Regions from separate parts of the Pseudomonas viridinivis genome, predicted to be linked through region 1. Evidence: predicted binding sites of a transcription regulator. Region 1 holds the regulator's gene; the other holds the start of a gene.
The links. The regulator FliA, encoded in region 1, starts transcription of late flagellar genes. The targets are predictions, from matches to a motif close to CTAAAGTTTNNNNNNNNNNNGCCGNTAA.

Region 1 (3,414 bases):
GTCTTCCCGTTTATCGGCATGAATCTGCGGACCTTCACCCTGAGAGAGACCTTTTTGTGGATCTTTTTCTGCGAGGATGGATTCATCGTCATGTTCGATGCCTGCAAAGCGATCGACCTGACTGGCCATGAGCACCAACTTGAGCAGATTGCTTTCAACTTCAGTGACCAATTGCGTGACGCGCTTGATGACCTGACCGGTAAGGTCCTGGTAATCCTGGGCCAGCAGAATGTCATTGAGGTGGGCAGCAACCTCGTGGGTTTCCCGCTCGCTACGCGTCAAAAAGCCGTCGACGCGTTTAGCCAGCTCACGAAACTCTTCAGCGCCGATTTCCCGACGCATGAAACGTCCCCAATCCTGGCTCAACGCTTTGGCGTCGGTACTCAAGCCATTCATCAGGGGCGTGCTTTGCTCGACCAGATCCATGGTGCGGTTGGCCGCATTTTCGGTAAGCCTGACAACATACGACAAACGCTCGGTAGCATCCGTGATCTGGGACACTTCCTTGGCCTGAGGCATGTTCGGGTCAATCTGGAAATTGACGATTGCGCTGTGCAGCTCGCGGGTGAGTTTGCCGACTTCCTGATACAAGCCGCGATCACGAGTCTGGTTCAGCTCATGGATCAATTGCACGGCTTCGCCGAAACGGCCTTTTTCAAGGCACATCACCAGCTCATGCGCGTGTTTTTTCAGGGTTGACTCAAAGTCGCCCTGTGATGACTCTTTATGCTCCATAGCACCCTCGCGGCAAACATCAGCTATTGACGCGCTCGAAGATCTTTTCGATCTTTTCTTTCAGCACTTGGGCCGTAAATGGCTTCACGACATAACCGTTGACGCCCGCCTGGGCGGCTTCGATGATCTGGTCGCGCTTGGCTTCGGCCGTGACCATCAGCACCGGAAGGTGCTTGAGTCGTTCATCGGCGCGCACCTGACGCAACAGGTCGATGCCGGACATGCCAGGCATGTTCCAGTCAGTCACCAGAAAGTCGAAAGCACCGCTCTGCAACATTGGCAGCGCGGTGAGCCCGTCATCGGCTTCGGCCGTGTTGGTGAATCCTAAATCACGCAACAGGTTTTTGATGATCCGCCGCATCGTTGAGAAGTCATCAACGATGAGGATTTTCATGTTTTTGTCCAATTCGACCTCCAAGCAGTCTTTAACGCGTTCAGCACCTGAACGCGCTGTTCAATCAATACCGGCACAGCTCACATCGGCTGTACTAAAACGACGACGGGCTTGGTAAATCAACAGTCAAGAAACCGGGCAGCAGTTCGGCGTGCCGCCAGAAAGGTAAAACTCCTTCCAACAGCTTGCAGTAATGCCAATGACCGGTTCCCGCCTTGTCCATCTCCCCACACAACGCTTTGCACAGCCGGCTTACACGTACAGCGCAACCCTACGGATGCGCCACACCTGTCAACGCGCTCGCCACTCTCCCAAACGCCCTCGCAAACGAGCTGCGCACTGGCTGTGTAACTGGCTGACTCGCGACTCGCTGACCCCAAGGACCTCACCGATTTCCTTGAGATTCAGCTCCTCGTCATAGTACAGCGCCAACACCAGTCGCTCGCGCTCTGGCAAATTGGCAATCGCATCTGCTAACGCGGCCTGGAAACGTTCGTCTTCCAGATCCCGCGATGGCTCAAGCGAACCGCTTGCGCCGTCCTCGTGCAGCCCTTCATGTTCGCCGTCCTGCAAAAGGTCGTCGAAACTGAACAGCCGGCTGCCCAGGGTATCGTTCAAAATCCCGTAATAATCATCGAGACTCAATTGGAGTTCGGCCGCAACCTCGTGATCTTTAGCGTCACGACCTGTTTTAGCTTCAATTGAGCGAATTGCGTCACTGACCATGCGCGTATTGCGGTGAACCGAACGCGGTGCCCAGTCACCTTTACGCACTTCATCGAGCATCGCGCCGCGAATCCGGATACCCGCGTAGGTCTCGAAACTCGCGCCTTTGGTGCAGTCGTACTTGGTGGACACTTCAAGCAGTCCGATCATGCCGGCCTGGATCAGGTCCTCGACCTGCACACTGGCCGGCAAGCGCGCCAGCAAGTGATAGGCGATACGCTTGACCAGCGGCGCATAGCGCTCGATGAGCTCGTACTGCGAGTTCTTGGAGGTCTTGCTGTACATCTGGTAGCCGCTGGCTGTCATTGGACAGGCCCCGCAAATGTCTGGTGAACAAGTCGCTCCACGAAAAACTCAAGATGACCGCGCGGATTGGCCGGCAGCGGCCAGGTGTCGACTTTCTGCGCAATAGCCTTGAAGGCCAGGGAGCATTTGGAGCGCGGGAACGCTTCATAAACGGCACGCTGCTTCTGCACCGCCTTGCGCACGCACTCGTCGTAAGGCACCGCACCGACGTATTGCAGGGCAACATCGAGGAAGCGGTCGGTCACTTTGGTTAGCTTGGCAAACAGGTTGCGGCCTTCCTGCGGGCTCTGGGCCATGTTGGCCAGGACCCGGAAGCGATTCATGCCGTAGTCGCGATTGAGCAGCTTGATCAGCGCGTAGGCGTCAGTGATCGAGGTCGGCTCGTCGCACACCACCAGCAAGACTTCCTGGGCAGCGCGCACGAAGCTCACCACCGACTCGCCGATGCCGGCGGCCGTATCGATGACCAGTACGTCGAGGTTATCGCCAATATCGCTGAAGGCCTGAATCAGACCGGCATGCTGCGCCGGCGTCAGGTGCACCATGCTCTGCGTGCCGGAAGCGGCTGGCACGATGCGAATCCCGCCAGGGCCCTGAAGGAGTACGTCGCGCAATTCGCAACGCCCTTCAATCACATCGGCAAGGGTGCGCTTGGGCGTAAGCCCCAGCAACACGTCGACATTGGCCAGGCCAAGGTCGGCGTCCAGCAGCATGACGCGCCGGCCAAGCTCGGCCAAGGCCAGCGATAGGTTCACTGACACGTTAGTCTTACCGACGCCACCTTTGCCGCCGGTCACCGCGATCACCTGTACGGGATGCATGCTGCCCATGTTATTTCATTACCTTGTCTTGCGTAGACCGAAGCCACATTGGGGGCTGCACGTTCGCTGAGGAACAATGCGTGGCAGACCATCGATGCAGGTAAATTCCATTAGTTCGTTTCACCTAACCCACCCGCTTGCTGGGGTTGTGGTACAGGTCGGCAAACATATCCGCCATCGCTTCTTCGCTAGGCTCTTCCTGCATCTGCACATTGACCGCACGGGTAACCAATTGGTGCCGGCGCGGAAGGTGTAAATCATCAGGTATTCGCGGCCCGTCAGTCAGGTAGGCAACAGGTAGCTCATGACTGATCGCCAGGCTGAGTACTTCGCCCAGGCTGGCAGTTTCGTCCAGCTTGGTCAGGATGCACCCGGACAAGCCACAACGTTTGTAACTGTGGTAGGCAGCGGTCAGCACTTGCTTCTGACTGG
Region 2 (3,414 bases), 290 kb from region 1:
GGGATCATGGTCCGAGCGTATCGAAGGACTCAAGGCCGGGGCGGATGATTATCTGACCAAGCCGTTTCACCCTGAAGAATTGCAGTTGCGTATCCAGGCGTTGTTGCGACGCTCCCATGGTCTCGCCAATCAACCCCGTCTGGAGTCCGCAGGTCTTCATCTTGATGAGGGCCGGCAAAGCGTCAGCAGTGATGGTGTGGATATCCAGCTGACTTCCGCTGAGTTTCGACTGCTGCGCTACTTCATGCTTCACCCCGAACAGATCCTGTCCAAGAGTCATTTGGCTGAGCACTTGTACGACGGGGAAAACGAGCGTGATTCCAATGTGATCGAAGTGCACGTCAATCACTTGCGTCGCAAGCTTGGCAAGGCCGTCATAGAAACCCGCCGGGGCCAGGGTTATCGATTCGGTGGAGCGCCTGTTTGAAGTCTATTCAGGGGCGTCTCAGCCTGGGCCTGATCAGCGTAATGGTGGTCGTATGCGTGATTCTGGCGCAAACCAGCCTGTGGCTTTTTGAAGTCGGTTTGCAGCGTTATCTTGAAGCCGGCCTGCGCAATGAGAGCGAAAACCTGCTGGTTGCGCTGGTGCGTGGCCCGACCGGTTTGCAACTTGATGAACATCGCTTGTCCCCGGCGTATCAGCGACCCTACTCGGGGCATTACTTTCGCGTGGACTTTGACCAAGGGCACTGGCGGTCCAGATCGCTGTGGGATCTTGAATTGCCTGACGTTGAAGGCGCCGGACTGCACGCCAATCTTGAGCTGGGCATGACCGGCCAATCCCTACTGATGCTCAACACGGAATATCGCAAGTTCGGGCAATCTATTTCGATCACCGTGGCACAGGATTACACCCCAGTCAGAGCGAGCTTTCAGCGTGTACAGCAATTTGGTCTTGGGCTCGGGCTTGCAGCACTGCTGGTCATTCTTGTTCTACAACGAGTTACCGTACGTCGTGCATTGAGGCCGTTGGAGAATGTTCGCAAGCAGATATTCCAGCTGCAACAGGGCAAACGATCGCAGCTTGATAGCGAGGTGCCGCTTGAGCTTGAACCGCTTGTTGCGCAGATCAATCATTTGCTCGCCCACACCGAAGACAGTCTCAAGCGTTCCCGTAACGCCTTGGGCAACCTTGGGCATGCGCTGAAAACCCCATTGGCTGTTCTGGTCAGCCTGGCATCGAATTCCCAGCTTGATGCCCATCCCGCGTTGCGCAATACCTTGCGCGAACAGCTGGAGCACATTGAGCAGCGATTGGTCCGCGAGCTCAACCGGGCACGTTTGTCCGGGGATGCGCTACCCGGTGCGCGTTTCGACTGCGATGCAGAACTCGCTGGGCTGCTGGCGACGTTGCGCATGATTCACGGTGATCATCTGGAGCTGTCGACCATGGTGGCCAGCGGCCTATGCCTGCCCTGGGATCGCGAAGACATTCTTGAGCTGCTCGGCAACCTGATGGACAACGCCTGCAAGTGGGCTGACAGTGAGGTGCTGCTGACGATTACCGAGCAAGAGCAGGGTTTTTGTTTGTTGGTTGAAGACGATGGTCCGGGCATTCCTGAATCCAGACGCGAGGAAGTGTTCAGCCGCGGCGCTCGGCTGGATGAGCAAATCACCGGGCACGGCTTGGGCCTGGGCATTGTGCGAGACATCATCCATGCGTGGGGTGGCGAACTCAGGCTGTTGGAAAGTCCGCTTGGCGGGTTACAGGTGCGTATCGATCTTCCGTTGGGGCCAGCCTTGCTCTGAGGCTATCCGATACTTGTGCGGTCGATAACAGTTTGGTCCTACAAACAATTCGGAAGGTTCTCAACTTTTCGGACAACTGGCCGTTAAACAGGTTAACTGCAGCCTACCCAATAAAAACAAACCGATTTCTGGAGCTCTATGCGTATTAGCCTGAAAGCCAAAGTACTTTCGCTGGCGGTGCTGCCGGTGCTGATATTTGCGCTGGTGATCAGCGTAGCGACCGTCGTCATGCTCCGCGAGCAGGCAAAGCGCGAGGTCAGTGAGACGCGCGAGCGTTTGCTCGCTGAAGCCAAGTCGACCCTGCAAAGTTATGTCGCGGTCGCCATGACCACCATCAAGCCGATCTACGATGCTGCTGCGCCAGGTGACGACGCAGCGCGCGCTCAGGTCATCAAGCTGCTCTCCAATATCACCTACGGCAAAGACGGCTACTTCTTCGGTTACGATTCCCAATCGGTGCGCCTGTTCAAGGCCAGTAGTCCTGATGGCATCGGCAAAAGTTTCAAGGATGCCCGCGATCCCAACGGGGTTTATGTCAATAACGAACTGGTTGCCGTTGCCAAAGCCGGTACGCATTACCTCCTTTATTCCTCACCGCTGCCGGGCAAGACCGAGTTGCTGCCAAAACTGGGTTACACCGAGTATTTGCCTAAATGGGACATGGCGGTCGGGTCATCGGTAAACCTGGATGGGATCGACGCTCAGGTTGCAGTGGTCGAGAAAAGTGTCGAAGCTCGTTTGCAGGAGATGCTGCTGAGCATCATCGGCATCGCGATGCTGGTTCTGATCGTCATTACCGCAGTCGGGACCATCCTGGCGGGCACATTGTTGCGCCCACTGCGCCTGATGAAAGCCAATCTTGACGACATTGCTGCGGGGGAGGGCGATTTGACTCGCCGCCTGACGATTACCAGCCAGGATGAACTCGGTGACCTTGCCGGATCCTTCAACCGTTTCGTCGACAAGATCCATGGCCTGGTGCAGCAGATCGCGGGCATGACAACGCAATTGACCGGGCTTGTCGGTCAGGTTTCCAGTCAGGCGCAACGCTCCGAACAGGCGATGGAGCGCCAGCGCCACGAAACGGATCAGGTCGCCACCGCGATCAACCAAATGTCTGCGGCAGCCCAGGAAGTGGCGAAGAGTGCGCAGGGTGCATCGGTCGCCGCGCAGCAGACCGACGAACAAGGTCAGTCCGCCAAGCGTGTGGTGGACGGCAGCATCAAACAGATTCATGCGTTGGTGGAAGATATCCGTAATAGCGGTACGTCTCTGGACAGCCTGCAGCAGGACGTTTCTTCCATAGTCAGCGTGCTCGGAGTGATTCGCTCGATTGCCGAGCAGACCAATCTGCTTGCCCTCAACGCCGCTATTGAAGCCGCGCGGGCCGGGGAAGCGGGACGTGGTTTCGCGGTGGTAGCTGACGAAGTGCGTGCCTTGGCCAGTCGCACTCAGCAAAGCACCCAGGAAATTCAGGGGATGATTGATCGACTGCAAAAGGGCACTCAGACGGCAGTGGATGCCATGCGCCGCTCCAGCGAGGCTGGCGATGGCACTTCCGTGCAGGCCAATCAGGCAGGAGCGTCTCTGGATGCGATCGGCCATTTGATTGGCACCATCAACTCGATGAATGCGCAAATTGCCAGTGCCGCGGAAGAGCAGACT

Region 2: AABC73_RS09990 (methyl-accepting chemotaxis protein) is a predicted target of FliA. The motif match lies at 1,809-1,836, and genes of this name have one in related genera.

The regions. Positions count from the first base shown of each region.
Region 1 is NZ_CP151076.1:1,887,500-1,890,913, reverse strand. It holds gene AABC73_RS08670 (protein phosphatase CheZ) at 1-735, opposite strand, end outside; gene AABC73_RS08665 (chemotaxis response regulator CheY) at 755-1,129, opposite strand; gene fliA (RNA polymerase sigma factor FliA) at 1,421-2,161, opposite strand; gene fleN (flagellar synthesis regulator FleN) at 2,158-2,991, opposite strand; gene flhF (flagellar biosynthesis protein FlhF) at 3,107-3,414, opposite strand, start outside.
Region 2 is NZ_CP151076.1:2,172,923-2,176,336, forward strand. It holds gene AABC73_RS09980 (response regulator transcription factor) at 1-427, shown strand, start outside; gene AABC73_RS09985 (ATP-binding protein) at 424-1,749, shown strand; gene AABC73_RS09990 (methyl-accepting chemotaxis protein) at 1,888-3,414, shown strand, end outside.